4 regions of the Marinobacter sp. GH_1 genome follow, and region 1 is predicted to be linked to each of the others. Evidence: predicted binding sites of a transcription regulator. Region 1 holds the regulator's gene; each other region holds the start of a gene.
The links. The regulator FliA, encoded in region 1, starts transcription of late flagellar genes. The targets are predictions, from matches to a motif close to CTAAAGTTTNNNNNNNNNNNGCCGNTAA.
Positions count from the first base shown of each region.

Region 2: the regulator FliA is predicted to act here: its motif matches at 5,416-5,443, upstream of ACNSOI_RS18195 (methyl-accepting chemotaxis protein).
Region 3: the regulator FliA is predicted to act here: its motif matches at 4,379-4,406, upstream of ACNSOI_RS13020 (methyl-accepting chemotaxis protein).
Region 4: the regulator FliA is predicted to act here: its motif matches at 2,803-2,830, upstream of ACNSOI_RS13920 (methyl-accepting chemotaxis protein).

Region 1 is NZ_CP184460.1:1,625,931-1,633,732, reverse strand. Features, by position in the region: gene ACNSOI_RS07485 (chemotaxis protein CheA) at 1-1,909, opposite strand, end outside; gene ACNSOI_RS07480 (protein phosphatase CheZ) at 1,930-2,715, opposite strand; gene cheY (chemotaxis response regulator CheY) at 2,736-3,119, opposite strand; gene ACNSOI_RS07470 (RNA polymerase sigma factor FliA) at 3,279-4,022, opposite strand; gene ACNSOI_RS07465 (MinD/ParA family protein) at 4,055-4,867, opposite strand; gene flhF (flagellar biosynthesis protein FlhF) at 4,938-6,254, opposite strand; gene flhA (flagellar biosynthesis protein FlhA) at 6,312-7,802, opposite strand, start outside.
Region 2 is NZ_CP184460.1:3,976,149-3,983,950, forward strand. Features, by position in the region: gene ACNSOI_RS18170 (metalloregulator ArsR/SmtB family transcription factor) at 1-164, opposite strand, end outside; gene arsH (arsenical resistance protein ArsH) at 256-972, shown strand; gene arsB (ACR3 family arsenite efflux transporter) at 982-2,046, shown strand; gene ACNSOI_RS18185 (undecaprenyl-diphosphate phosphatase) at 2,180-2,977, shown strand; gene uvrD (DNA helicase II) at 3,128-5,293, opposite strand; gene ACNSOI_RS18195 (methyl-accepting chemotaxis protein) at 5,548-7,161, shown strand; gene ACNSOI_RS18200 (hypothetical protein) at 7,190-7,802, shown strand, end outside.
Region 3 is NZ_CP184460.1:2,855,561-2,863,362, forward strand. Features, by position in the region: gene ACNSOI_RS13000 (hypothetical protein) at 1-150, opposite strand, end outside; gene ACNSOI_RS13005 (hypothetical protein) at 371-967, shown strand; gene ACNSOI_RS13010 (OmpA family protein) at 1,141-2,232, shown strand; gene ACNSOI_RS13015 (Ig-like domain-containing protein) at 2,248-4,242, shown strand; gene ACNSOI_RS13020 (methyl-accepting chemotaxis protein) at 4,454-6,010, shown strand; gene ACNSOI_RS13025 (parallel beta-helix domain-containing protein) at 6,073-7,802, opposite strand, start outside.
Region 4 is NZ_CP184460.1:3,065,035-3,072,836, reverse strand. Features, by position in the region: gene ACNSOI_RS13935 (hypothetical protein) at 1-134, shown strand, start outside; gene ACNSOI_RS13930 (hypothetical protein) at 214-507, shown strand; gene ACNSOI_RS13925 (PhoX family protein) at 606-2,696, opposite strand; gene ACNSOI_RS13920 (methyl-accepting chemotaxis protein) at 2,965-4,605, shown strand; gene ACNSOI_RS13915 (DUF4870 family protein) at 4,648-5,016, shown strand; gene ACNSOI_RS13910 (MFS transporter) at 5,025-6,338, opposite strand; gene ACNSOI_RS13905 (23S rRNA (adenine(2030)-N(6))-methyltransferase RlmJ) at 6,496-7,335, shown strand; gene ACNSOI_RS13900 (hypothetical protein) at 7,354-7,802, shown strand, end outside.

The sequences.
Region 1 (7,802 bases):
CAATCACCACATGGGCGTTTTCCGGCTCTTTCTGGCCAGCCGCGCCATGTACCAGCCAGCGCTTGATGTGGAACAGCGGGAATACCTTGTCACGCACCACAATGCATTCCCGGCCATCGACGATGTTCGTTTTCGACAGATCCAGATGGAAAATTTCAACCACGTTCACCAGGGGCAAGGCGAAAGACTGATCGCCCAGCATGATCATCAGCGTAGGCATGATCGCCAGGGTGAGCGGCACCTTGATAATAATGCTGGTGCCCTTGCCCTGTTCAGACACGATGTTGATCTGGCCGTTAAGTTGGCCGATCTTGGTTTTCACCACATCCATGCCCACGCCTCGGCCAGAAACATCGGATATCTGTTCCTTGGTCGAGAAACCAGCGGCAAAAATCAGGTTAAAACACTCGTTATCGGTCAGTCGATCTGCGGCGTCCTGGTCGTACAGCCCTTTCTCCACCGCTTTTCGGCGCAGAACATCAGGGTTCATACCCGCGCCGTCGTCAGAGATGGAAAGCAGGATATGATCCCCCTCTTGTTCCGCTGACAGGGTCACAGTGCCTGCACGGGGCTTACCGGCCTTTTCCCGCACCTCTGGCATTTCAATGCCATGATCAACGGAGTTTCTTACCAGGTGAACCAGCGGGTCGGACAGCGCTTCGACCAGGTTCTTGTCCAGGTCGGTTTCTTCCCCGTGCATCACCAGGTTGATTTCTTTCTTCAGCCCTCGGGCCAGGTCTCGTACCACCCGTGGGAAGCGCCCGAATACCTTTTTGATCGGTTGCATGCGGGTCTGCATGACCGCCGCCTGCAAATCGGTGGTCACCACGTCGAGGTTGGCGACCGCCTTGTGCATATGTTCATCTTCGCTCTCGGAGCCCAGGCGCTGCAGGCGATTACGGACCAGTACCAGCTCACCCACCATATTCATGATGTCGTCAAGGCGCTTGGTATCCACCCGCACGGTGGTCTCGGCTGCGGGCGCCGCATCTCTTGCCGGGGCGGAGGGGGCTGCCGGCTTGGCTTCCTGCCTGGCGGGTTCCGGCTGTTTTGGTTCCGGCTTCTTTGGCTCAGGCTTGGCCGCAGGCTCAGGTTTGGTCTCCGCTGCGGGGGCCGCACCAGGGCTCTTGCCTTTGCCATGCAGCTCATCCAGCAGGTTTTCAAACTCGTCATCGGTGATCAGATCATCACCAGTGGATGATTTTGCCGGCTCTTCTGGTTCCGGCTCCGGCGGGGTGTCGTTATCAACAACCGGGGGGCCAGCAAACTGGCCTTTACCATGCAACTGGTCCAGCAGGGCTTCAAATTCGTCGTCGGTGATCTCGTCGCCGTCTGACCCGGCGTCGTTGGCGGAGGTGTTTTCCGGTGCGGCCGCCGGCTGTTGCTCTGCACCTTTTTCATCGGCCAGGGCATCCAGCAGTTGCTCAAACTCTTCGTCGGTAATATCTCCGGAATCATTGCCCGCACCGGCGGCAGGTTCGGGTTCTGGCGTTGCCGGTGCCGGCGCTGCCGTGTCGCCTTCCGGCTTGGCAAGTTCATCCAGCGCAGCGATCAATTCGTCCGGAGCCGGAGTCGGCTCTTCACGGTTACGAACCTGATCAAACATGGCGTTGACGTGGTCCAGAGCTTCCAGCACCACGTCCATCAATTCGGAGGTGACCTTGCGCTTGTGGTTGCGGAGGATATCGAACACATTTTCCGCAGAGTGACAGCAGTTGACCAGCGCTTCGAGCTGCAGGAACCCGGCACCGCCCTTGACCGTGTGGAAACCACGGAAGATGGCGTTGAGCAGGTTGCTGTCATCCGGATGCTGCTCAAGATCTACCAGCTGCTCGGACAGCTTTTCGAGAATCTCGCCGGCTTCAACCAGGAAGTCCTGCAGGATCTCTTCGTCGGCATCAAACGCCATGCGTCACCCTCTATAATCGTTCAGAAACCGAGACTGGATAACAGGTCATCAACGTCGTCCTGCCCCGAAACTACATCATCACGCTCCTCAGCCTTGATCTGAGGCCCTACCCCTTTTTCGGCCGATTCTTCTTTTTCTTCAATCTGGTGCACGGTGCCGGTGAGCTGGTCCACGTGGCTGGCCATCACCACCAGGCCAAGCAGGTTCTCTTCGACTTCTTTCACAAGAGCCGTTACTTTCTGGATAACCTGCCCGGTAAGATCCTGGAAGTCCTGGGCCAGAAGGATTTCTGACAGGTTGCTGTACAGGGTATCGGAATCTGTGGCCAGGCCCGCAAAGAAGCGATCAATGCGGCCGTACAGCTCCCGGAATTCTGCCGGCTCCATTTCCCGACGACGCAACCGCTGCCATTCGTCTCGCAGGGCGGTCGCTTCGTCGCGCATGGTATGCGCCACCGGCATGCTTTCTTCGACCAGGTCCATGGTGCGATTAGCCGCCTGGCTGGTCATCTGGACAACGTAGGCCAGCCGATCCGAGGCATCGGACATCTTGGACAAGGCTTCTTTCTGCTCGGCACTGCGGGCGTCTATCTGAAAATTCCGGATAGCCTCGTGCAGGCTCCGGGTCAACCGCCCCACTTCCCGATAGAGGCTCTGGTCGCGAACTTCACTAAGCTCGTTGATCACCGACATCGCACGGGCGTAATCGCCGGAACTGATGCATTCGGCCAGTTCGGAGCTTTGCTGCTGGAGCTTTTCGGTTACCTCCGGGTCGAGGCCCTGATGGTTCTCGTTCTTGTCAGTCATGACAGCCATCCGACCTCTGGTTACTGGATTCGCTCGAAGATCTTCTCAATCTTTTCCTTGAGAACGGCAGCGGTAAACGGTTTGACGACGTACCCGTTAACGCCGGCCTGCGCCGCCGCCACAATCTGGTCACGCTTGGCCTCCGCGGTTACCATCAGCACCGGCAGGTTCTTCAGGTTCTCGTCTGCCCGCACCGCCTTGAGCAGATCAAAACCCGACATGCCAGGCATGTTCCAGTCGGTCACCAGGAAGTCGTACTTGCCGCTCCTGAGCATGGGCAATGCAGTGTTGCCATCGTCCGCTTCATCCGTATTGGTGAAGCCAAGATCGCGCAGCAGATTCTTGATGATTCGCCGCATTGTGGAAAAGTCATCCACAATGAGAATTTTCATGTTTTTGTCCAATGGGACCTCCAGTCAGTAACACCCGGATTTCATTAAGCCTTTTGAAAGTCTAGCAGGCCGCTGCTTTAACCGCTTATTGTGTGGTGTTTGGCCGCGTTGTAAAGCGCCGGTTACCAAAATCTACACAGTTACGCGCCGCGCGGTCAGCGCCGGCCCGGTTTATTCTGGCTCGTCTTCCCGCCAATCGGACAACCGCCCCCTGAGACGAAAGGCCGCCTGGCTATGAATCTGGCTGACCCGGCTCTCGCTGACGCCCAGCACCGCGCCGATTTCCTTCAGGTTGAGCTCTTCCTGGTAGTAGAGGCTCAACACCAGCTTTTCTCGCTCAGGAAGCTCTTCGATTGCCTCTGCCAGGCTTTTCTGGAATGCATTTGATGAAATGCCATCCAGGGGATTATCGCTGGCCTCTGTTTCTTCTATCGGCAGCTCCCCGGATTCATTGAGCTCATCAAGGCTAAAAAGTCGGCCACTGTTGGCGTCTGCCAGGGAAGCATGATATTCCGACAGGTCAATGCCCAGCTCTTCGGCAACATCGACATCCTGGGCCTCGCGCCCGGTGCGGTCTTCCACGGTTTTGATGGCTGCCGCGATACGGCGGGCATTGCGATGAACAGAGCGCGGCACCCAGTCGCCCTTGCGGATTTCATCCACCATAGCGCCTCTGATTCGAATACCCGCGTATGTCTCGAAGGTGGCACCCTTGCCGGTTGAGTATCGTTGCGCAGCCTCCAGCAGGCCAATCATGCCGGCCTGCATGAGATCTTCAAGCTGAACCGAGGCCGGCAAACGGGCCATCAGATGAAGGGCGATTTTCTTGACCAGCGGCGCATGCTCCTCAATCAGCTGAGAGGGGCCTTTTGCGCCAGCCTGATGGTAGATTCCCAGGTTTTTCGCCAATGTCATGTATCCGGTTTTCTTATAGGACTGGATTCAGATCAGACTTCGACGAGCCGCTCCACGAAAAACTCCAGATGCCCTCTTGGCGATGATGGCAGCGGCCAGCTGTCCACTTTCTCTGCCAGGGCACGGATCGCCAGCGACGCCTTAGCCCGTGGATAGGCATCCAGAACGGCCCGCTGCCGCTGAACGGCTTTTTTGACGGCTTCGTCGTAAGGCACGATACCTACATATTGTAGTGCTACATCAAGGAAACGCTCGGTGACACGGGTCAGTTTTTCATACAGATGCCGGCCTTCCTGCTCATTTCGCACCTGATTCGCCAGAATACGGAAACGGTTGGTGCCGTAGTCGCGATTCATCAGTTTGATCAGGGCATAGGCATCGGTAATGGAGGTAGGCTCATCGCACACCACCAGCAGCAATTCCTGGGAGGCCCGCAGGAAACTGACGACCGACTCGGAAATACCGGCTGCTGTGTCAACAATCAGCACATCAATCTGGTCACCCAGCTCGCTGAAGGCGTTGATCAGCCCTGCATGTTCCATCGGGCTCAACTGGGTCATACGCTGGGTGCCGGACGATGCGGGGACAATCTTGATACCACCCGGGCCGTTGACCAGAACGTCCTTGAGGTCGCACTCGCCACTGAGCACATCCTGCAGATTGCGATTGGCGGTAATGCCCAACAGCACGTCGATATTGGCAAGGCCAAGGTCTGCATCCAGCAACACCACCCGCCGGCCTTTCTGGGCCAGCGCGATACCGAGGTTGACGGACACATTACTCTTGCCGACACCGCCCTTGCCGCCGGTAACCGCAATCACCTGAACCGGATGTGGTCTGCTCATACTGTTATCAGTCTCTTACTGCGTTCTTGTGTGGGCACAAACGGCAGCGCACCGGCTGTACCACCGGGCCTCAGGCCCCTTCTGCAGCGGCCTGGCCGTGCTGCATTGTTTTCAGGCGTTCTACGCCCAACCGCACCAGAGGAATGGCCTCTGCCCGGTGCAGGTCTTCGGGAATCTTCTGGCCATCGGTATACCATGCCACTTGCAGGCCGGTTTCCATGACAAAGCCCAAAGACTCACCCAGTGTCAGCGCTTCGTCAATCTTGGTCATGACGCAGCCTGCAAGGTTAGCCATCTTATAGCAATGCCACACGGATTTCATGATGCGCGGCTGGCTGGTGGCAGACACGACCAGATGGGTACGGATATTGTGATCGCTCCGGGCCAACTCCGCCAGCTGTTCCTGATAACCGCGATCCGAGCTGGTCAGCCCGGCAGTATCAATCAGAACCAGGTGCCGGTCTGACAATTCGTCCAGAATGTCATCCAGGGAATGACTCTCGTCCACAACCCGGACCGGAACATTGAGGATACGGCCAAACACAAACAGCTGTTCATGGGCTGCCACCCGGTAGCGATCGGTGGTGACCAACGCCAGGGAATCCGGCCCGTGCTCCAGTACATATTGGGCTGCCAGCTTGCCAATGGTGGTGGTCTTCCCAGACCCGGTTGGCCCCACCAGCGCATAGACGCCGCCGGCCTCAAGCCAGTGTTCCCGAGCGGTACGTACGCCGGTGGCCAGCATCTTCAGGGATTGCTTCCAACCATCTTCCAACCTGCCGGCGCGATGCTGACGGGACAGAGAGGTTGCCAGTTCCGCGCCCAGGCCAAATTCCTGCAGCCGCTCTGCAAGCCTCTGCTGAACCGCATTGGATGCCGCGACTGCAGGCTTCTCGGGTACCGAGGTACGGCCGCTGACCATCTCTCTCAGGGAGTTGATTTCCGCTCTCATGCTCGCCAACTCATCCGAGTAGCCCGCCTCTGGTCGGCCACCCGCATTGCCCACCGAGGTCGATCCACCAGCCAACTCACCTGACCAGTCGGCAGCCGGCCGGTCATCAGCCAGTGCACGATCATATTCCGCGCCGACACCCGCCCGCTTCTCCCGCACTTCGCGAATGCGACTGCGCGATCGGTTCAACTCTTCTTCCAACCGACGATGCTGGTCTGCCTGCAGCTCCGCCAGGCGCGAGCCGTTGGTGGCCTGTGCCGCTTTCTCGCCAAGGCGCTGGCGTGCCATATTTTCGTCATAGTCCAGGGCCGTCACAATTTCGACGCCTCCGTCCACCCGGCGATTGGACAAAATAACGGCATCCGGCCCCATCTCATGACTGACCTGTTTCAGGGCTTCGGCCATGGTCTTTGCAAAAAACCGTTGTACTTTCATAACGCTTCATCCTCCACCGGCGTGCCCGAATCGGGTGTTCGCCTTGCCCTGCCGGCCTTACTGGCCAACAGAGGCGACTATCGTGATCTGTTTGTTATCCGGAATTTCCTGGTACGAGAGCACATGCAAACGCTCTACCCCATAACTGGCAAACTTTGCCAGCACTGGCCGCAAGGGCCCGGAAACCAGAAGAATCGCCGGCTTGCCCAGCATTTCCTGGCGCTGAACACTGTCCTGAAGAGACCGCTGCAGCTTTTCCACCATGTTGGGCTCAAGCACCAGGCCAATATCTTCCTGTCCGCCGGATTGTTGACTCTGCTGAACAGACTTAAGCAATAACTGTTCCAGATCGGGATCCAGAGTGATCACCGGAATCTCGGCATCGTTGCCACAGATGCTCTGAACGATCATTCGGCGAAGCGCCTGGCGAGCCAGGGTGGTCAACAGTTTCGGGTCCTGGCTTCTGGGGTGCACGTTAACAATGGCCTCGGCAATGGAGCGCATATCCCTGACCGGCACTTCTTCCCGGAGCAGGTTCTGCAGTACCCGCAGCAGGACGCTCACGGAAATCGTCGTAGGCACCAGCTCCTCCGCCAGTTTCGGAGCCATTTTCTCCAACTGGTCCAGCCACTTCTGGGCCTCTTCATGGCCGATAAGTTCATGGGCGTGCTTTTGCAGAATCTGGTTAAGGTGGGTAGCCACCACCGTGCTGGCATCCACCACGGTATAGCCCAGGGTCTGGGCCTGGTCTTTCTTGTCTGGCTCAATCCAGATGGCATCCAGGCCAAAGGCCGGATCTTTGCCTGCAATGCCTTCCACCTTGCCAAACACCTGGCCCGGATCAATGGCCAGCTCACGTTCCGGGTGAATCTCCGCCTCGGCAATGGTCACACCCATCAGGGTGATGCGGTAGACGTTTGGCATCAGGTCCAGATTGTCCCGAATGTGCACTGACGGCATCAGGAAACCCAGATCCTGAGACAGTTTTTTCCGAACCCCCTTGATGCGACTGAGCAGCTGCCCGCCCTGGGATTTATCGACCAGAGGAATCAGCCGGTAGCCCACTTCCAGACCAACGATGTCAACGGTCGCCACATCATCCCAGCCCAGCTCCCGGGTTTCACCGGGCGCCGGCAGCGCCTGTCCTTCTGCGCCGGACCGATCCTGAACCACCTCGCCACCGGCACGGGGCGCTCCACCAGCCATGCCGCCACGACCGGCGTAAACGCCCTCTTCTTCCACAGTCTGGCTTTGCTTTTTCCAGATCAGCCAGGCCGCACCGGCGGCAAGGCTGCCCAATCCCAGGAAGGCAACATGGGGCATGCCCGGAATCAGACCCAGGATAATCAGGATGACTGCGGCAATACCGATGGCCTTGGGCGCGTTGAACATCTGATGAATGATCTGCCCGCCCATGTCCTGGCTGGCCGTTACCCGCGTTACCATGATGGCAGCGGAAGTAGACAGCAACAGTGATGGAATCTGGGCAACCAGGCCGTCACCAATGGTCAGCAGCGCGTACCGCTGCATCGCCAGGCCAAAGTCCAG
Region 2 (7,802 bases), 2.0 Mb from region 1:
CCGGCCTCGGACAATACCTGCAGCGCCAGCGGATGCGGCTCTGTGGGCTGGGTGCCGGCGCTGGCCACTTCAAACTGGTCTCCGGCCATGTGCCGCAGCAAGGCCTCTGCCATGATGGAACGGGCACTGTTTGCGGTACAAATAAACAGAACTCGGCGCTTCATATCCACATCCCCAAATATACGTTTTTACGAATATCTAATTTTATGCATAATAGTGTGACAAGATGATGTCGTAAAGGACGAAAACGGAATCATGAAACTCCAAAACCTCCCCAACGTTGACGCCGACCTGTTCGAGACACCGACAACCGGCAGGGTATTCTCGGCAACTCCATCAGACCACCCAGCCCGAATCCTGCTGCTATACGGCTCCCTGCGGGAACGCTCGTTCAGCCGCCTGACGGTGGAGGAGGCCGCCCGGTTGCTGGAAGCCATGGGCGCGGAAACCCGCATCTTCAACCCGCGCGGTCTTCCCCTGGCCGACGCTGAAGACGCCTCACACCCCAAGGTTCAGGAACTGCGGGAACTGGTGCAGTGGAGTGAAGGCATGGTGTGGTGCTCTCCGGAGCGGCACGGCGCCATGACTGGCATCATGAAAACCCAGGTCGACTGGATTCCCCTGTCCCTGGGCGCTGTGCGCCCTACCCAGGGCAAAACCCTGGCGGTGATGCAGGTGTGCGGCGGCTCCCAGTCGTTCAACGCGGTAAACCAATTACGGGTGCTGGGCCGGTGGATGCGGATGCTGACCATTCCGAATCAGTCCTCGGTGCCCAAAGCATTCATGGAATTCGATGACCATGATCGAATGAAACCGTCGTCCTACTACGACCGCATCGTGGATGTCATGGAAGAGCTGGTAAAGTTCACCCTGCTGGTGCGGGACCGCAGCGATTACATGACCGATCGTTATTCCGAGCGCAGGGAAAGTGCAGAACAATTGTCCAAGCGCGTGAACCAACGTTCCATTTAAGGAAGTGCAATGAGCAGTAACGAACTGGCCGCGGAAGCCTCATCCAGCGACATGGGTGTTTTCGAGCGCTACCTGTCTGTCTGGGTAGCCCTGGCGATTGTTGTCGGCGTAGCCCTGGGCCAACTGGCGCCCTCCGTGCCGGAAACCCTGTCCCGGTTTGAATACGCACAGGTATCCATCCCCATCGCTATCCTGATCTGGGCAATGATCTTCCCAATGATGGCCCAGATTGATTTCAGCGCCATTGTCGGGGTGCGCAAAGAGCCCAAGGGGCTGGCCATCACCACTACGGTAAACTGGCTGATCAAGCCGTTCACCATGTTTGCCATCGCCTGGTTCTTCCTGATGGTGGTGTTCGAGCCCTTCATTGCGCCCGAGCTGGCGAGCGAATACCTGGCCGGCGCTATCCTGCTGGGTGCTGCTCCGTGCACTGCCATGGTGTTTGTCTGGAGTTACCTGACCCGTGGTGACGCCGCCTACACCCTGGTGCAGGTGTCTTTGAACGACATCATCATGCTGTTTGCCTTTGCGCCGATTGTCGTGTTCCTGCTGGGTATTTCTGACATCCAGGTGCCCTGGGATACGGTCATTCTCTCAGTCGTGTTGTACATCGTGATTCCGCTCACCGCCGGCTACCTGACCCGCCGAACCCTGATCGCACGCCACGGCCAGCGCTGGTACGACGAGGTGTTCATGAAACGCCTCGGCCCGGTGACGCCGGCGGCCCTGATCGTCACACTGGTACTGCTGTTCGCGTTCCAGGGCGAGGTTATTCTGGAAAACCCGCTGCACATTGCCCTGATTGCCGTGCCGCTGATCATCCAGACCGTGCTGATCTTCTTTATTGCCTACGGCTGGGCAAAATTGTGGAAGGTACGCCACTGTATTGCTGCACCCGGCGCCATGATCGGTGCCAGCAACTTCTTTGAACTGGCGGTGGCCGCCGCCATAGCGCTGTTCGGCTTGCAGTCCGGCGCAGCGCTGGCCACGGTGGTTGGTGTGCTGGTGGAAGTACCGCTGATGCTCATGCTGGTGCGCATTGCCAACAAGACCCGAGGCCACTTTCCTGCCTGAGCGAACTGAAACCTGCCCGCGCGACGCCTGTCCTGCGGGTAATCTCAACTGCCTGTTCAGCCCCGCCCGCGCCTGATACTATCGCCCGCTGGTAAACCGGGAGGGGCTTCTCCCAGCAGACGGACAGGACAACATGGATTTTTTTCAGGCATTATTCCTCGGCCTTCTCCAAGGCTTGACCGAGTTTCTCCCGATCTCCAGCTCCGGCCACCTGATCCTTGTACCCGCCTTTTTTGACTGGACCGACCAGGGCGTTGGCTTCGACTTGTCCGTCCACGTGGGTACGCTGCTGGCCGTGGTGATCTACTTTCGCCGGGACGTGTTCAGCATCACCCGGGACGGCCTGCTTTCCCTGAGCCAGCGACGGATGATTGGCCAGGGCAACCTGGCGTGGTTTCTGGTAATCGGCACCATCCCCGCGGGTCTGGCTGGCCTGGCCCTGCTGGACATGATCGACAACGAATTGCGGGCGGTGGAGGTGATGTTCTTCACCACCCTGATTTTCGGCTTGCTGTTGGGCTGGGCTGACTGGCGTCCCAACAAGGGGCGCACGATGGACTCCCTGACCTGGAAAGACGCCGTTCTGGTCGGCTGTGCCCAGGCGCTGGCCCTGATTCCCGGCACTTCCCGTTCCGGGGCCACTATCACTGCCGGCCTGTTCCTGGGCCTGTCCCGGGAGACGGCGTCCCGGTTCTCGTTTTTGCTCGCGATTCCAATTATCACGCTGGCGTCTGCGGTTAAATTGCTGGATGTGGCTTCATCGGATGTGATTGTCGACTGGAGCGGTTTTCTGGTCGGTGGTGTTACGTCGTTCATCACCGCCATCACCGCCATCCATTTCTTCCTGAAGTGGCTGAACAAGGTAGGCATGTGGCCCTACGTTCTCTACCGCATCGCGTTGGCGGGTGTGATTTACGCGGTTCTGATGTAACGGCGGCCAACACATTGCTTGGGGCGCAGGGTTGGGTAGGCCTTTCCAAAACTGTGCGGAGCCATGGATGGCGGAGCCCAAGCGTCACATGGATGTGCCGAAGGAGCGTGTTTTGGAAAGGCCTACCCAACCCTGTGCGACACTCCTGAACTAGCAGGCTTCCAACGGAGCATAAGCCAACACCAGCCACTTGGCCCCTTCATCAAAGTTCACCTGCACGCGGGTGTGGTGCCCCGTCCCCTCGGAGTTCATCACGATGCCCTCACCAAACTTCGGATGACGAACGCGCTGGCCGAGGCTGAAACCGGACTGCTGGGCCGAATCCTGGCTGAACATGCTTTCATTGGGACGCCCCACCATCGCCGGGCGCGTCACCGTATTGCGCAACCGCACTTCCTGCAGGCAATCCGCCGGAATCTCCCGCACAAACCGCGACAACGCATGGAACTTCTCCTGCCCGTACAAACGGCGGGATTCCGCGTAAGTAAGCACCAGCTTTTTCATCGCCCGGGTAATGCCCACATAGGCCAGCCGACGCTCCTCTTCCATGCGCCCCGGCTCTTCCAGCGACATGCTGTGAGGGAACAAACCTTCCTCCACACCCGCCAGGAACACCAGCGGGAATTCCAGGCCCTTGGCCGAGTGCAGAGTCATCAACTGCACGCTGTCTTCATGGGCATCGGCCTGGGCCTCGCCCGCATCCAGTGCTGCCTGGGCGATGAACTCCGCCAGCGGATCGACACCGTCTTCCACTTCAAAATCCGACAGCGCGTTCACCAGTTCTTCCAGGTTCTCTACCCTCGCCTGGCCCTTCTCACCTTTCTCGCTGGCGTGGTAGTCCTTCAGGCCACTGGCTTCGATGGCCTGTTTCATCAGGCCCTGCAATGACGCCTCACCGACCATTTCAGACAAGCCGTTGATGATGTCCATAAACGACTGCAACCCGGTTTTCGCCCGGCCTTTGACCTGGCCCGCCGCCAACAGTCGCTCGGCGGATTCCCACAGGGAAATGCCTTGCTCGGTGGCGTATTCCCGCAATTCCGCCAGGCTCTTGGCACCGATGCCCCGAGTGGGAATGTTTACTACCCGTTCAAAGGCGGCGTCGTCCCGGTGGTACTGCACCAGGCGCAGGTATGCCAGGGCGTTGCGGATTTCCTGGCGATCATAGAAGCGCAGGCCGCCGTATACCCGGTAAGGAATGCCCTGGCGCATCAACGCCTCTTCCAACACACGGGATTGCGCATTGGAGCGATACAGGATGGCGGATTCGCTGCGCAGATTGCCGTCGTTAACCCAGGCATTGATGGAATCGGCGATGTAGTTGGCTTCATCCTGCTCGTTGAACGCGGCGTACAGGCTGATGGGCTCGCCATCCGGGCCGTCGGTCCACAATTCCTTGCCCAAACGGCCCTGGTTGTTGGCGATCACCGAGTTGGCGGCCTTCAGGATCATCTGGGTGGAGCGGTAGTTCTGCTCCAGTCTGACCAGCCGGGCATTGGGAAAGTCCCGCTGGTACTGCTGTATGTTCTCGATCTTGGCGCCACGCCAGCCGTAGATGGACTGGTCGTCATCACCCACCACGGTCAGCGGAACGCGGTTACTGGCCAGCACCTGCAACCAGGCGTATTGAATGGTGTTGGTGTCCTGGAACTCGTCCACCAGAATGTGCTGGAAACGCTGCTGGTAATGCTTCAGCAATTCCGGCCGATGCAACCAGAGTTCGTGGGAGCGCAGCAGCAGCTCGCCAAAATCCACCAGGCCGCCCTGCTGGCAGAGCTTTTCATACTGGCGGTAGATCTTCAGCATGATGCTGGTGAAGTGGTCGCCCGGGTTTTCCTGGATGTGATCCGCGCGCAGGCCTTCGTCTTTCTGGCTGTTGATGAACCACTGGGCCTGCTTGGGCGGCCACTGGCTTTCATCAATCTGGAACTCCCGCATCACTCGCTTGATCATGCGCAGCTGGTCGTCGCTGTCCAGCACCTGAAAATTCTCCGGCAGGCCGGCGTCTTTCCAGTGGGAACGCAACAGGCGGTGGGCAATGCCGTGAAAGGTGCCGAACCACAATCCCCGAGACGGAATATTCATCATCTCTTCGATGCGGTAGCGCATCTCCTTGGCGGCCTTGTTGGTAAAGGTCACCGCCAGGATACCGGTGGGCGGTACCCGGTCTACCGTCATCAGCCAGGCAATCCGGTGCACCAGTACACGGGTTTTACCACTGCCCGCGCCGGCCAGCACCAGCAGGTGATCGTTCTGGGCGGTAACGGCCTCGCGCTGGGCGTCGTTCAGGGGGTCGATAATGTGGGAGACATCCATGGAGATAGACTTCATCACTGTTTAAATTTACAGGGCATTGTATCAGGCCTGATCAACTACGTCCTTTGTCCTGAGATCCTACCTAAAAACGGGTATACCACCTGAAATTTCAATGAGTAACCTTCAAGAGAGTGGCGTTTCAGCCGATACACCCTTTAACACACTGACACATTAATTCTGTGTCAGGCGTTCAAAAAACAACCTAGAATGCCGGCCGACTAAAGTCTTAGGACTGACCGACAGGGACTGACAACATGCTCTCATCACTCAAAATTTCTCACAAACTGGCCCTGCTGGTTGTGGTTGCCGTTACCGCCTTTGTGGTCAGCCAGACGTTTTCCATTATCACCGAACGCAACAACTCCGAGCGCTTGACCGAGGTGCGCGACCAGCTCTATCCATCTCTTGAGTTATCCACCATTAATCAGGGGCGGTTACAGCTGATCGAAAATCAGGTCAATAGCGCGGTCACCACCGGCGACGACCAACAACTGGCCGCCACCCGTAATCTGAAAGATGAGATTGCAGCCAATCTCCGCAAGATCGCTGCGCTCAACCCAGGCTTAAGCCAACAGGCAAGCAGCCTGAGCAGAGACCTCGAGACCTATTACGGTAACGCAACGCGCATCGCCACGGCCATTATTGAGGGCACCGCCGATTTCAACCGGATCGGCCAGGAGGCATCCGCCAACGCCAATCGTCTGGAAAAGCTGCGGAATGACCTGAACGCCATGCGCAGCACCATGGAAGCACGCCTGATCCAGGCCATTGACAACACCACGGCCGCCTCCAGTGAGGCTGGCACCGTGTCACTGGTCATTCTGGTGGTGGCATTGATTGCCCTGGTCACCCTGAGCCTGATTATTGGCCGCTCGATCTCAAGCAGCCTGAACCAGATCATCAGCTCTCTGCGCAACATGGCCTCAGGCGAAGGAGACCTTACCTCCCGTATTCATTACGAGGGCAAGGACGAACTCCGGGCACTGGTGAACCAATTCAACAAGTTCGTTGAGAAACTTCACGGGTCTTTCGCAACGATCCAGCAGGATATTGGTGAACTTAACAGTGTTGCCTCGCACCTGGCCGGCACCAGCCGGACCAACCTGGGGCGCATCAGCCAGCAGGCCCAAGCCATCTCCTCAACCCGAAACTCCGTTGAAGAACTGGTCAAGAGCGTTGAAGAAGTGGCGGGCTTTGCCTCGTCCGCGTCTGACCAGACTCAAGACGCTGCAAAATTTGCCACTGCCGGTCAGCAAAAGGTCAACAGCAATATCAGCACCATCCGGGAATTGATGGCAGAAATCGAAAAGACTGCAGGCCTGGTAAACCAGTTTGACGAATTCTCCGTGAAGGTAGGCGGGCTGCTGGAAACGATTCAAACCGTCGCTGAACAAACCAACCTGCTGGCACTGAATGCTGCCATCGAAGCTGCCCGCGCCGGCGAACACGGCCGAGGTTTTGCCGTGGTGGCAGACGAAGTACGGGGACTGGCCGTGCGCACCCACAAAGCAACCGAAGAAATCCAGCAGGTGATTTCCGAGTTGTCGAAGTTGTCAGGTAACGCCGTTACCTCCATGAAGGGCAGCGTGGAAATGGCCCGTGAGGGCGTTGATGCCACCACTGAGTCCGGCGAGGTCCTGAGCAAGATCCTTGAAAACGTTCAGCAGATCAGCGAGCTGAACGAACAAATCGCTGCTGCCACCTATGAGCAGAGCACCACCTTCAGCGAAGTCACCGGCCACATGGGCGATATGCATCGCAACGCCGAGGCGGTGATGGAAAGCACCGATGAGCTGGACAACGTCAGCCGCAAGATCCAGGACGTCAGTAATGGATTGCAGAGCGTTGCCGGCCAGTTCCGCGTTTAATACCTAACCAAAGACTAGGATGTACCTGATGAAGAGACTGTTCTCCGTCGCGCCCTTGGCGTTGGCGATCACCGCCGCACCCGCCATGGCACAAGACACCGAGCAAACCCTGGAGCGCATGCAGCAACAGCTGAACGCCATGCAGCAGCAGTTGAACTCGGCCCGCAACACCGGCGTCCGGTTTAACGGCTTTTTCAGCACCGGCTACGCACGTGCGAGTAACGACGCGGGCTACGCTGGTATCACCGAAGAATCCGAAGTCAAAGACCTGAGCCTGTTCGCGCTTCAGGGTACTTTTGACGTTACCCAGAAAAGCCAGATTGTGATGCAGCTGGTTGGCCGTGGCGCCGATGATTGGGAGCCAGAAGTCGAATGGGCCTACCTGAGCCACCGCCCCACCAACAACCTGCAGCTGCGTGCCGGCAAAATGCGTATTCCGTTCTTCATGTACTCGGATTCTCTGGAAGTTGGCTACGCCCAGCCCTGGGCCCGTCCGCCCCAGAGCGTGTACGGCCCGATTGCTGTCACCAGCTATGTGGGGGCCGATGCCAGCTACAACTGGAACTTCGATAACTCCTCACTGAATGCCAACTTCTTCACAGGCTTTACCGACGAAGACGGTAACTCGGGGGATGTGCAAC
Region 3 (7,802 bases), 1.2 Mb from region 1:
CAACCGATTCAACGGGACGTTCATCAGCATGGCCAGATCAAGATCACGGACTTCGCCGCCACCAAGGTAGCTCTCCAGCACTGCTTTGAGGCTCATCAGGGATTGGCCGTTGATCGGTTTTGACGGGTGAGTGAGTTCGCTTCTTGCCATGCTTTGCCTTTATCCTTTAATACTCATTGATAATATCCACACTGAATCACAAATGGCACGCTTTCGTTTTTGTATAATATTTTTTCAATGTTACCATACGAAGCTGAACAGTCTGGGTGCTTCTGATAGACATTGAGCAAACGCTCTGAGGTGCAGAAAATAGTGCACTTACCATTACCCAGGCTTTCATCATGCTGATTTTCCGGAGTGTAAAGCCACCGTGTCTGCCATTGGTACCAAAACGTTCTTCTTCTACGAGGGCGAACAGCAACCTGCAGAATACACCATCTGCCAACCTGACTATTTTCAGGGGCCGGATTTTCAGCTTCCCCGTAAAGGCATTACCCTCCTCTATGGCAACAAGGGCCCTGGCAGTCTGATCGGCGCTGCCGTTCGTGAAAGCGCATCGACAGGCCTGGGCGTCTGCTTTGCCGATATCAAAGTCGATATTGGCGATTGGGACAGCAATAAGCAGAAGCTGTCTACCTTCAACGCTTGCCGCTTCCTCAACTTGCCCCTGCGGGCCAACCGGGAAGTGCTGGACGACGTTAACCGGTTATGGAACCAGTGGCTGGACGCAGAATGCGCTCCCCGTGAGGATTTCCCCCGCAAGCCTTCCAACCGGATGGACCTGCTGGACAAACTGGTGGAGCTGGCCCCATATCGGGAGTTAACGGCCATTGCCTATGACGCCGTCACCCGCTTCGGTACCGCCAAGTTCGTCACCATCTATAACCTGGACGCCATTCTGGACGACCAGATTACCGTGATCCCACCGCAGACAACGCTTCGCTTCTCCCTACCCGAAAACGCCTGACCCCTTCTCTGCTGCACCACTGCATAAAAGGCCATTAAGCCGCCCCTACCCCTGCGCAAAGCAAGCCGCTCGGGCCAGAGTGTCAATTAACGTGAAATTGTGTAATCTTTTGTTTGCGTATCGCATAATACAACTTATACTGATTTTGCATTGAGATCACAAGGAGATAATCCATGCAACGACGCATTCTGGCTCTGGCTGCACTGTTCGGTGCCGCCCTTGCGCCCGGCCTGGCCGCCGCTTCTGAAAACTTTCCGATCAGTTACACCACGTTGGGACTGGAGGGCAGCTATGTCGACTCCGGCAACTCCCGCAATAAATCCGCGGTGGAGGGTAACCTGGCCAATTACTGGGAGGGTGGCCTCAACATTACCCACCAGTTCAACCCCAATTTCAGTTTGTTCGGCCAGGCCAGTTACGCCGAGCCGGAAACCCGCGTAAACAATGTCGATATTGAACTGTGGCGCTTTTCATTGGGTGGCCGCATTCACCCCGGCAAATTCCGCCTGGGTGGCTGGCGCCCGTTCGCCGGCGGCGGCTACAGCAACACCAACCTGGATATTGATGGTGGTGACAGCAAGAACGAAGACAGCCTCTACCTGGAAGGTGGCCTGCAGCGCATGCTCGCGCCCCGCTTTATGTTTGAGGCCGGCGTGCGCGCCCGTACCGAGCTGGAAGACGGCTATGTGGACGGCCAGTACTTTGCCGGCATTCACTACCTGTTTAACCGCAAGTTCCCCGCGGCACCCAGTGCTGAGATTGCGCCCCGGCGCGAGCCGGTGATTGCACCGCCCAAAGACTCCGACGGCGACGGCGTGATTGACGAACTGGACAAGTGCCCGAACACCCCGCAAGGCGCCCTGGTGGATGCCGACGGCTGCCCGAAAGAGCTTACCCGGGAAATTCGCGAAACCCTTTACGTTGAGTTTGAGCTGGACAAAACCGAAGTACGCGAAGCCTTCTACCCGGACATCGAAAAGCTGGCCAAGGTGATGAAGGAATACCCCACCTCCACGATCTTGTTGGAAGGCCACACCGACAGCACCGGTTCCGCCAGCTACAACCAGCGGCTGTCCAAGAGCCGAGCCGATGCGGTGATGAAGGTGCTGATCAACGAATTCGGCATTATGCGCAACCGGATTACCACATCGGGTATGGGCGAATCCCAACCCGTTGCTTCGAACGACACACCGGAAGGTCGTGCACAGAACCGCCGAGTGGAGGCCGTTGTCTCCGGCGAGCACACCGAAATCATGAAGAAATAAGCAGAGGACGCGATCATGACGATTACAAAACGCACTTTGACAGCATTGGGTATTGCCTCTTCACTGGCCTTGGCAGGCTGCGGCGGCAGTGGTGAAGGCCCGGGTGACCCGAGAGTCTCCGTACCTCAGGACCCGACGCGGGACCAGACTGAGCAGGCGCAGTTCTGCGCATCCTCAAGCAGCACTTTTGCGGTGACGGAATTCGTACCGGCAGATGGCGCAAGCGATGTGGCGCTGAACAGCAACGTGCGAATCACCTTTAACGCCAATGTTGACCCAGCCAGCGTGGCGGCCCACGTTCGCTTGCTGAACGGCGTCAATCAGGTGGCGCTTGAAGAGGGCAGCCCTCGAGTAATGGGCAAGTCTGTGGTGTTGAACCCACAGGGCAATCTGAGCGCCAATACCGAGCACACCATTGAAGCTTTGTCTGGCCTGCAAGCCGATTGCCCGGATAACGACACCGCCAAAACCCTGGGCACCAAAAATGCCGCCAGCTTTACCACCGGCGACGTTACTCAAGAAGACACCACCAGCCCGACCGTGGCGGCTTCCAGCCCACAGAATGGCGAAACCATGGCGTCGCCTGATACTCGCATTTTCATGGAGTTCAGTGAGCCGGTTGACCCTACTACCGTTAATGAGGAGACCTTTGTTGTTCAGGAACTGGACGATAATGGCAATGTTGTAGGCGTGGTCTCCGGCGCCATCGGTGTGGTTGGCAACTCCATTGAGTTTACGCCTGATCAGAACCTGTCTGGACAAACCTACTATCGCGTCATCACCACCAACGGCATTACCGATCTTGCCGGCAATGGTGCGGAATCGACGGATTCGGTTGTGTTCCGAACCGGTGGGCTCGTGCTGGCCCTGAATGAAGGCGTGATCAACCAGATCCCGCTGCTGGGCGCGGCCCTGAATGAACTGGGCGGAACCCTGCTGGACCCGCTGGCGTTCGGCGATTCGGAGGACGGCCTTAACAGCCTGGACAACGCGCTCATTCTGAAGCTGCCGCTGATTGAGGGCCTGTCTGAAATTCTGAACGACGGCACTCAGATTGGTGGCATGTCGACCACGAACGTGGATGGCGTTGATTTTCTGAACTTCCTGACGGGGGTGGTCGCGGTTTGTGATCCGAAATCCGTAAACAACGGAGAGCCCGGCGTTAACTGCACCCTGGCACTGGATCTGGGCCTGGGCCAAAGCCAGATCACCGCTCTGGCGGACGCCTTCACTGGCGGTAACCCGGAACAGGTTCCGGACCTTCTGCTGGGGCTGTTTGAGGGCTTGGCCTCTGGCGACATGAGCACCGTTCCGCCCGAGCTGGCCGACCTGTTCGAGGAAAACGACCGTGGCCTGCTGCAACTTCGCCTTGTAGACGATAACGGCCTGCCACTGCCCGCTCCGCTGGAAGACGGCCTGATGACGGTGCTGGATGCCGTGGCAATGATTCCGGTGCTGGGCGAGCTGACCAATCAGCAAGACGCCAAAGCCTTGGCAGACATTGGCCTGCTGCAAGGCTCCCTGGTGCGGGTTGATCTTGGCGGCCTGGCTTCCATCACTGTTTTCGACGGTTTTGAAACCTTCGTTGGCCCCAACGGCGTTCTGAACCTGGGCGGAGCCCTGTTTGACACCCTGCTGGCACTGGCACCGGAAGACGGCGGAAGCGGCGGCATGCCCAACCCTGAGGATCTTCCCCTGATTGGCGAACTGATTAGCCTGCTGGATGCCGGCGGCTTCCCAGACGGCGGAGAATTCGGACTGGCGGATGAGTTCATCGAAAGACTGCAAAACCTGTTCGAGATGGACACACCCTTTGAGCCGGAAGACCTGCCCCTGCTGGGTGACCTCCTCACCCTGCTGGACCCGGCAAACTTCGGCGAAAGTGACTTGCCGGTGATTGGCGACCTGATCGAGGAACTGATGGCTCTGGGCGACCTGTTCGACCCAAGCAACCTGACCGAACTGCCGGAAACCTTCGCAGGCCTGTTCGGCAACCTCTTCAACTTCTAATCCCACCTTTGGGGTCAGACCCCCGGACATTTGGCACCATCAAATGTCTTGGGGTCTGACCCCATTGTTTATTTTTCAAGCAAACCCTCCGATTTCTTTCTATAACTGTACTTGAACACTTCCTTACAACTTGCACCTACAGAAATTGGGAGCCGAGCCGATATACTTCACAGGAATTACTATATAACAATTTGCGCTTTACGGAGTTCGTATGCGAAAGAACCTTCCTGTTACCAATACCGAGCGCACCTTCTTGCCCAGCCAGAAGTTGATTTCTTCCACCGATCTGAAAGGCAAGATTCAGCATTGCAACAAGGCCTTTGTCGATGTCAGTGGTTTCAACCGCGAGGAGCTGATTGGCCAGCCCCACAATATCGTTCGCCACCCGGATATGCCGCCCGAGGCCTATGCAGAAATGTGGGGGTGTCTGAAAGCCGGCAAACCCTGGATGGGGCTGGTCAAGAATCGGTGCAAAAACGGTGATTTTTACTGGGTGAGTGCCTACGTGACACCGGTGACGGAGAACGGCGAGATCATCGGCTTTGAATCGGTTCGCTCCTGCCCTGCCCGGGAGGATGTGGCCCGCGCCGAGAAGCTGTATGCCGGCATTCGGAAGGGTATGCATCGAAGCCGGTTGCAATCCCTCTTGCCCTCCGTGCCCCATATGCTTGCCGGTTTAGGCCTGGTGGCCGCCGCGTTGTTGTATGGCGCAGGGCAGGTTGACGGTGCAGCGGGACTGCTGGCGTTGGCATTTTTGGGCCGGCACATATCAGCGTCCGGGGCGCGCTCGAAGCTTATTCACTCTGTGATGGATCAGATGGGTCGCACTTTTACCAGTGATCTCGCTGCCCGGAGTTATACCGATGACGGGCTAAGTCTGGGCCGGCTGAAAGTGGCGGTTATGGCCCAGAGGGCGCACCTGGACGCGGTGCTAACCCGGCTGGAGGATTCATCTGCGGCGATGAGGTCGCACACCACGCGGGACCTTGAAATTGCCTACGACACCCAGCAAACCATGCAGAAGCAGCAGCAGGAAACCGAACAGGTGGCGGCTGCCATCCATGAAATGTCGGTGACCATCGGTGAGGTTTCACAGAATGTGCAGTTGACTGCCGACAAGGCGGACAGCGCCCGCCAGGCGTCGGATCAGGGTGTTGCCACCATCAACTCTACCCGGGCCGCCATCGAGGATTTGAAGCAGACCGTGCACAACATCGGCCAATCGGTTAACGATCTGGCCCAACAAACGCACCGGATTGCCTCTGCCGCGAAAATTATTGAAGACATTGCCGAGCAAACCAACCTGCTTGCCCTGAACGCCGCCATAGAGGCAGCACGGGCCGGTGAACACGGCCGGGGCTTTGCAGTGGTGGCCGATGAAGTAAGAAACCTGGCCCGCCGAACCCGGGAGTCGACCAAGGAGATTCATGGTGTGGTGTCCGAACTCATTGGCAAATCCGAGCAATCGGTGCAGGTCGCCGAAACCGGCGTAACCGCCGCTGATAATGGCCTGGAAAAGATGCTCGAAGCCCAGGCGAGCCTGTCAGACATAGCCGAGTATGTGGTCACTATCGCTGAAATGGCCCTGCTGATGGCCACCGCCGTTGAAGAGCAGGCTCAGGTTTCTGATCAGATCAACGAACAGGTCGAGCGCATTTCCAACATGGCGGAACAGAACCTGGTCAAGGGCGAGGAATCCACCCAAAGCGTGCGCGAGATGGGCGACATCGCCAAAGACCTGCACGAGCTGGTCGTCCGCTTCAAATAAAAGTTGGGGTCAGACCCCAGGACATTTGATGGAGCGAAATGTCCGGGGGTCTGACCCCAATTTCAGGGGGTGATGGTCTGGAAGATGCCGGAGCCGCCGCAGGCTTCGGCGTTGTCGTAACCGGAATCGACGACCTGGCCGATCCAGTAATTCAGCAGTTCGACGGCCTCGGTGTGGCTGACGCTCTTGGCGATGGGCGGCATTTTGCGCTGGGGGTCGCTGGCGTCTTCCACTCGGCAGGAGACGATGGAGCGCCCTGGATCACCTGGTACGACGACATGTTGCCGGCCGCAGGAGCCGCCGCCGGTGGCGGTGGGTTTCTTGCAGATGCCGTAGCCGGCGTCGATCTTGCGGTAGTGGTCCAGGTAGTAGCCGGTGTTGGAGGCGGCGCCTTTGTCGTTGTGGCAGTACTGGCAGTTCACTTCCAGGTAGGCCCGCAGGCGGGCTTCCACGTCTTCATCTGAACCACTGGCGGCGCCGCTGTCGCCGGGTACGTTCCAATGGGGCAGGCGTTCGATGTTGGTCGCCACGCCACGGCCATCAATCTGCAGCGCCGGTGCGTTGGCCAGCAAGCCCTGGTCCTTCCAGTGCTGCAATTGGTTCACCCGGGGGAAGCCGCCCTGCCCTGCGGTGCCCATGAATTCCGATTCCGGTCGATAAGCACGGTTCAGGTTACGGGGTTTGGGGCCGATGGGCGCCGCTCCCGCTTCCAAATCGTCGTTGGAGTGGCAGGTGATGCACTGGTTCTGGTTGGGAATGGCGTAGTTGTCTGTGGAGCCAGCCAGCAGTTTACCAGTGTGCTGGTCTTGATAGTGCCAGCTCACGCTGCGGGTTTCGCCACCGGGGACCAGCTTCGCTAATTTCTGGCCATTGGCATCCGTTGTCCAGCTGTAGGTGGGTCCACTCCAGACCGCCTTACCACTCTGGGAGGTGCGCTTGATTAACAGGCGGGTTTCTACCAGTTCCTCTGTACCCTTGCTTTCGTCGGTGAAGGCGAAGGTTTTGGCGATCACGGTGCCATTCGGGAAGTGAATGGTGCCATTAAGGTTTCCGCCGTTCTGGCCATCCACATACAACGCTTTGGTGCCGGGTGGGATGAATGCGACCCGGTACTTGGTGGCATAGTCTGAGAACAGCTTGGAGTTCAGTACAAAGGGTACACCGCCCTCGTGGGGCATGCTCCGGGGATCCTGTGCGTCTGCAAACAGATTGTACTGGTCCAGTGTGGGGCAATCCACGGCCAGGGCGTCGCGGTTGATCTGGCCGTCGGCAACCGGCGCTTCACACAGCTGGTTGATGAATTCTTCGGAGGGTGCCGGATCTATGCCTCCACTGCGCTCAAACGGAGGAATAGTCACCCGGGGCAGGCTGGCCAGGGTGCGGCCGAAGCGGGCCTGGCATTCGTGTACGCTCATATCCGAATCGGCAAAGAATTCAGTCGGGCCGGTGAGGATGTCGCTCAGGCTCTGCCAGGACAGCAGGGATGGGTCTGGGTCCATTGCCGCAAATAACAGCTCCAGGCCGCGGGTGCCGTGGAAGTTCATGTAGGCAAGGCTGTCGCTGGAAAACTCGTTGCTGTGAATACAGGCGCCCCATTCCGGCAGTTTACGGTCGCCCTGGTTGTCAAATTTGTAGGCGTTGTACAGGCACTCAGGATTGGGGTGCTCGTTGGTATGAATCGGCTTGCCATTGGCTTTTTTCGGCACTGGCTGGCCGTTGGCATCCACCGGGTAGGGGCAATCGGCATCCAGCTCATCCAACAGTCCGTCCCAGACAATATGGGCACCTTTTC
Region 4 (7,802 bases), 1.4 Mb from region 1:
TATGCGTGGTGCATGAAGTTATCCGCGACCTCCTGAGCCGCGCCGGTCATGACTTTCTGGTATTGGGGAAAGGTAAAGTGGTCGGCGTGGAGCATGTCATCATGGTGGACGGCCAGCGGTTAACCAAAGAGTAATCGGCAGGTAATTGCTATCTAAAGGGCATCGGCCCTACTCTGTTGGTGTCGTAAACATGTATCAACAGAGGGATATGTTATGAACAAGCTCACACTGAGCGCACTGGCTTTGGTTGCAACTTTTGGTCTGGCAGCCTGCAGTTCTGAAAGCGACGAAGGTGCGGATTTTGAGCGAGCGGGCGAGAACGCCGGCGAGATGATGGATGATGCCACCGACGCTGCCGAGGAATCCTGGGAAAACGCCACGGGTCAGGATGAAAGTGCCTGGGGCGAGATGAAGGAAGGCGCCGAAGAAGCCGGTGAAGAAATGGGCGAAGCAGCCGATGAAGCCGGTGATGCCATGGAAGAGGGTTATGACGAGATGGTGCAGTAAAAGCCCAGGGATGACGGCAATTGCCCGAATGTTTATTGTGCTCTGAATGAAACGACAAAAGGCGCTCCGGGGAGCGCCTTTTGTATATTTCAGATCAATCAGCTGCCGATAAGGCCGCCGTCTTCTTTTGTAATTACAACAGTTGCTGAGCGTGGGCGGTTAGTACCACCATCTGGCCAGTTACTAGTGAAGTTACCTGGCGTCGATGTGTCACCTGGGTGCTGAATGTTCACAAACATGGTTTTGCCATCCGGAGTGGTCACAACGCCAGTGACTTCGCACTGAGTGGGGCCAACGAGGAATCGTTTGATTTCGCCGGTTTCCGGGTTTGCCGCCAGCATCATGTTGTTGCCAAAGTCGCCAGCATTGCCTTCCCCTCGCAGAAGGGAACCACTCATATCAGTCTGGATCCACAGGGTACCGTTGGGGTCAAACCAGAGGCCGTCAGGTGCCGCGAAGGTAGAATCCTCAGTCAGTGCTTCGCCAGTAATCAGGTTCTGACCAACTTCTTTTTCAAAGCCGTCGCTGGTCATTCCCTCGGCGTTGCCGGCCATAACAAAGATATCCCAGCTGAACGTCTCAGAGACAGGATTTCCGTTTGCTTCAGTCCACCGAATAATGTGGCCGGAAATGCTGTTTGCGCGCGGATTCGAGTTGTTGGTGTCTTCTTCGGCTCTACTGGTGTTGTTGGTCAACGCAAAGTAGACGTCGCGATTTTTCGGATGAACTGCTCCCCACTCCGGACGGTCCATTTTTGTTGCGCCGGCGATATCGGCTGCCAAGCGTGAGTTCATCAACAGCTCGGCTTGGGTAGCAAAGGCTTCTTCAAAGGTGATGTTGCCAACCGTGGTCCCTACGGCCGCTGTCATTCTGGCGAAAAAAGCATCGTCGTCTATTGACAGTGGCAGCCATTCACCCGATCCATCATCATTGAACTTGGCCGCATAGAGCGTGCCTTCGTTCAGCAGGTAACCACCTGCGGAGGAAGCGTAGTACGGCTGCTTGGATACAAACTTATAGATATATTCAAAGCGGGCGTCATCGCCGGAATAGGCAACCAGTGGTTCGCCTTCAATCGGCTCTTGGAAAACGATGCCTTCGTGGGCAAATCGGCCCAGCGCAGTGCGCTTCTGGGGAACACTTTCGGGATTGAACGGATCAATTTCTACAATCCAGCCAAACGTGTTGGCTTCGTTGCGATAGTCGTCTTTTGCAGATCCATCACTGGCTGTGACATCAAAGCGAATGTACTCGTCAGCGCCATCGTCTGCCAGTTCCCACGAATACCGTCCATTATTGGTACTAACTCCGTACCGAAGCTGTTCTTTGTTGCGTTCGCCTTTATTGACGAAATAACCCGCCCAGTTCTCTTCGCAGGTCAGATAGGTATTCCAGGGTGTTACGCCGTGAGCACAGTTATTGATCGTGCCGCGAGTACGCGTCCCATCGGTGCTGTAGCGGGATACAACCAGGTCGGTACCGCGAACGGGCCCTGCGATATCCATTGGCGTGCCGGCTGTTACTCTGCGGTTGTATGGGCTGCCGTGGACGATGTCCCAAACGCCATTTTCGTCTTTTCGAATATGGGCGACTGAAATGCCGTGGGCAGCAATTTCCTTCCGAACTTCATCGGCTGGACGTTGGCCGTCGTTCAGACTGGGGCCGTTCGCATGGAGGACGGGAACATCCACGTACTCATGGTTCATCACCAGCAGTCCTTCCTCGGAGCTGCTGCCGCCTTCTTTGACGTCGATCGGGTAGAAGTGCATGCCATCGTGGTGCGAGCCAACCTGCTGCTCTTGATCCGACCCCGAGTTGGTTCCGTCAGCGCGATAGTCTGGATAGCTGCCGGTCAGCGGTGTCCCCCAGGGGGCCAGTGCCTGGGCGTTGTAGCCCTCTGGAACAACTATGGAGTCTTCTCTTGAGATGGGAATAGCCTTAAAGCTGACCTGAGGGGTTCCCACGCCGTCGGGAGTCGTCGTGTCGCTATTGTCGGAGGAGCTGCTGTTACATCCGGCCACTGATAATCCGAAGAAACCTACCAGTGATGCGCCCATTGCACCTTTCAGAACCGTGCGGCGCTCCATGCGAGATGAAAGCACGGATTGGAAGCTTTCATTGTTACTGAAGTTGGTTACTGGATCGATACCGCTGTTATCAACTACGAGTGTTTGCTTTTTCCTGAACATGGAGGTCTCCCATCACATTGGTTAGTGTTGTGGGAGTTATTTAAAAGTTGTTGAGTGACAGGGTGGTGTCTGTTACGTGACCGAATGATGCATTTTTTGTTGCAACCTTCAGAGATCCTTGGAACCGCCGATAAACGGTACAATGGTTAGATAGTGGCATCCAGAATCCACTAAAGTAGCAGTTATTAACCTGAATCATTTCTTTACTCTCAACGCTGGCCTTAAATAACAAAATGTTTGCGTACGCAATGATAAAGAAGAGGGCACCATGGGCTTACTCGATCGCGCTGCAATTATTTGGGGGGTGGGCATTGCTGTTGCGCTCGGCATTGCCTGTCTGTGGGTGGCACCGTTGTTAGGGCTGGATGCGGCCTCGATGTTGATTGGCCTGGTGCTTGGTCTGGTGGTGGCCGCCGGTTATCTGATTGTGCGGGTACTGGAGCCGATCGAGAAAGGCATTGCCGGCCTGAACGATGGCTCGCTTGCGGAAGGCCACCCCCTGAGAGCCCAATGCCAGCAGTTGCTGGAGGACGCCCGTGCCGGCAAGGCGCTGGTGGAAACCCTGTCTGACAGTGCCGACAAGAACGCCATTTCCGCCGCCGAAGTGTCCTACGCGGCGGATCAGGTGAAAAAACGCCTCGACCGGCAGGTGGAAGAAACCGCCCAGATGGCCGATTACGCCGGCAAGATAACCGAGTCTGTTCGTGAGTCGTCCGAGCAGGCCACCAACGCCGCCACCATGGCGTTGCAGAACCGGGAAGTCAGCGTTGAGGGGCGCCAGGCGCTGGTTTCCGCTATTGAAAGTGTCCGGATTGTGCATCAGCAGTCGGGCGAGAATCTCAGCCTGATTCAGGCTCTGAACGAAAAGTCCACCAAGATCCAGGGCGTTACCTCTACCATCCAGGGCATTGCTGAGCAGACCAACCTGCTGGCCCTGAACGCCGCTATCGAAGCAGCGCGGGCCGGTGATCAGGGCCGGGGCTTTGCGGTGGTGGCGGATGAGGTTCGACAGCTGGCGGGGCGCACTGCACAAGCGACCAGCGAAGTGGCGGAAACCCTGGAAGAAATCCAGGGCGATACTTCCCTGATCGTTGCCCGAATTGAGGACCTGGCCCGCTCCGTGGAGCAGGGGCTGACATCCGTTGAAAGCGTTGGCGCGCAGCTGGATCTGATTCGCGACCAATCCGACCGGGTGCAGCAGCAGGTTGCCCGTATTGCAGAGATTGACCAGGCCAATGAGCAGAGTCTGGAACAGGTGTTCTCTGTCATTGAATCGGTGCGAGATCATATTGCTGAAAGTGACAGTAGTGTGGCTTCTCTGGCGGGCCAGGCGGCCACCCTGATGGAACTGGCGGAAAACGCCAATGCCGCGTTCGCGTTGAACAGTAGTCAAAGTTACCACCGATCGTTCTTTGATCAGGCGCGTGCGGGAGCCGCCCAGATCGGTGAGCTTTTTGAGCAGGCCATTCAGCAGGGCAAACTGAGCGAATCGGCCCTATTCGAGAAGAAGCGAGAGCCGATCCCGAACACCAACCCCCAGCAATACAGCAGCGCCTTCGACCGTTTCACTGACCAGGTGCTGCCAGCGGTGCAGGAGAGCATCAAGAATTCCCACGATGCCATCGTCTTCTCCATTGCCTGCGCCCCGGATGGCTACGTGCCAACCCACAATCGGGATTTTGCCCACCCGCCCACCGGTAACCCCGAAGTGGATCTGGTGAAAAGCCGGAGCAAGCGACTGTTCAATGATCGCACCGGTATTCGTTGCGGCAGTCACACTCAGGACATGCTGTTGCAAACCTACCGGCGCGATACCGGTGAGATCATGCATGACCTGTCGGTGCCCATCTATGTCAACGGCAAGCACTGGGGTGGTTTCCGGATAGGTTACCGGCCTTCCGGGCACTGAGGTTCGCTGCTATGCTGCGGGTTTGGTTGAAAGGAGTTGCCCGTGGCTGAGCCTGAGTTTATTCCCGCTGAATCGGATCAGAACAAACCGCAGGGTACGGATGCGGCCCGCAACCTGGCGATTATTGTCTATATTCTGCAGGGACTGGCATTCTTTCTTGGCGGGATCACTGCGCTGGTCGGGGTGATCATCAACTACGTCAAGATGGATGAGGTGCGTGGCACCTGGATTGAGCCCCATTTCCGCTGGCAGATCCGCACCTTCTGGATTGGCCTGCTGTGGCTGGTCATCGGCACCCTTACCCTGATGGTTATTATTGGCTGGTTTATCCTTCTGGGGATGGCCATCTGGGTGATTTATCGCATCGTTAAAGGCGCCCTGGCGCTGAACGACGGCAAGGCACCCCAGTAACGGGACGCTCAGTCTTCGGTGACCTCTTTCAGGCGCAGGGCGCTGACCATTCCGGTAAAGCCCATCAGCCCCAGCACGATAATCACCGCGATGTCTGAAATCAGCGACAGCGCGGCGGTAAGCCCCCCGGTTACCAGCAGCAGAACCCCGATCACCGTATTGCTGACGGCGGTATAATCTGTGCGTTTGTTGCCTCCGGCCATATCCACCAGGTAGGTTTTACGCCCCAGGCGCACACCGGCATGGGCGATGCTCAGAACAAAGAATGCGGCGGGGTAGAACCAGGCACCACCTACACCCGGTCCGAAGATCAAGGCACTGAAGCCCACCAACAGGCAGACGGCGCTGGCCATGGCTGCGCCCCGTATGATGACCCGCCGGCTTGAGGTATCTGCCGCCCAGCCCCAGAAACTGGCACTGACCGAGCTGGCCAAGCTACTGGCCAACAGAAACACCCCAAGCATCCAGCCGACATCCGATTGCTTCTGCGCCAGCACTACGAAATAGGGCGACGCCAAGGCCGAGCATAGCAGCAGGGCACGGGTTACCACGAAGTGGCGAAAGGGCGCATCGTCTCTCAGCAGCGACAAACTCTGAATGGCTTCGGTCATGGCATTGTTGCCGCCGCCGGTTTCACCGGGGAATTCTTCCACACTGGCGAACAGAACACCGGCGATGATCCACAGCGCGGCTGCGAGCAGCAGAAGCAGGCTGTAGAACCCGAGGGTTGGATCGCCACGATCCCAGAACAGCAGAGCGGTCATGGCGACCGTCAGGGAGCCGCCAATGGTGGTGGCAAGGCCAGACAACCGGCCCCGACGGGTTTTCGGGATGCACTTGCCCTGAACGTCTTTCATGGCCACCGAGCAAAAGCCCCGGGCCAGGGAAAACACCACTAACCCTGCAATGATGCCCAGGCCGGCAGCATAACCTTCCAGAAACCAGACGCTGGCGGCCATACCAACCACGCTGACTGACTGCCCGAAGCTACCCAGTGTCCAGAACCACTTGCGCACCGCCTTGCGCCGAACCCAGGCGGCAATCACCATTTGAGGCACCATGGAACCGGATTCCCGTATCGGCACCAGCCAGGCCACCAGGGCAGGGGCGCCGACGGCGCTCATCATCCACGCCAGAACGGTTTTCGGGCTGATCAAAAGGTCGCCGAGCTTGGTCAAAACATTGGCCGCAAGAATCAGAAAGAAATTCCTGGGCACCTCCCGGCAAGCTTCTTCGGGAATGTCTTTGCAGACCCTGGCGTCTTCTTCGTTAGCGATGAGGGCATACAGCTGGTCAACGGGGGCGTTACTCTGGCCAGGCAAGGTTGTTCTCCTTATTTCACAAGAGCGCAAGCATAGCAGGTTGCCGGGTGCCTGATCACCGGCTTGGAGGGTGCAAGTGCCACGCTGCGGGCTTCCAGCAGGGTTGCCTGGGCCCGGCAGGTGATGCTTAATGGGCGCCTGAGATCAGGAGCCCGATATGCTGAGTTACCTTCACGCCTTTCACGCTGGCAACTTCGCCGATGTGCAAAAACACGCTGCCCTCACGCTTGCGCTGGCCATGATGCAGGCGAAAAAGACCCCGATTGCCTGTTTTGATACCCACGCCGGCAGTGCCATATACGATCTGGCCAGCGACCGGGCCAGGAAAACGGCGGAGGCCGACAGCGGTATCCAGCGATTGTGGGCCATGCGCCAGAGGCTGGCGTCAACGGACTGGCGCCCGATGCTGGAGGTGTTGGCAGGTCATAATGGTGCTGGTGAAACCCTGGCCCATTATCCCGGTTCTCCCGCCTGGTTTGCGGAATTTGCCCGCCCTGGTGATTCCGTGACGGCCTTTGAGCTGCACCCGTCCGAGGGGCGAGCCCTGGAAATCTGGGCCCGTGATGCCGGTGTCCGGGTGCTGCAGCAGGATGGACTGGCAGGACTGGTCCGACAGTTGCCTCCGCCCCAGCCAAGACTGCTGACCCTGATAGATCCCTCCTATGAGATCAAAGACGATTACCAGCAGGTTTCGGATACTTTGCACAAGGCATGGAAAAAATGCCGTCACGGGGTCTATCTTATCTGGTATCCCATCCTCACCAGCGGATTGGAGCGGCGCCTGATCAGCGAGCTGGAAAAAGGCGACTTGCGCAAGATCCTGCGCCATGAGGTGCGGCTGGATCAACCGCCGGAGCGCGGCATGGTCGGTTCAGGTTTGTTGGTGGTGAATCCGCCCTGGGGCTTTGAACAACGCTTCATGGCTATGATGGATGATGTGCAGGGCGACGCAGGGCTTGGCTTATCTCAGTCCCTGAGCTGGCTGGTTCCGGAATAATCTGGCGGGAGTATCGCATTGGCGAATGACGTTGTAGAAGACCACCCGTATCTGCCTGGCGGACTGATTGCGCTGGACCAATGGAAAACCCCTGAGACCTCGGTTCAGAAAACCATCCGCGGCGCCTTTCGGGACATTCTTGACCAGTTGAGAGCCGGTATCAGTCCGGAGGAGCAGGCATTCCAGAGCCTGGATGATCTGCCGATGCTGTCTGGGGATCGGCTGAAGGAATTTGCACCGGAACCGGATGCCGCATTGCTGGCGCAGGTATTGGTGGACCAGTTCGATCAGCTACACCGTGACGGAGCCTGCCATCGTGAGGTGAACTTTGTGGTGGCGCCTCCGTTTTCCGGGGTGAAGGAAGCCCTGCGCTGCCTGTCCCGGAGAGTGCTGACACCTCCGGATAACCTGTTGATGACAGAGCAGGACGCTGGCGCCTGGTGGGACGAACAACTGTCCGGCGGCGA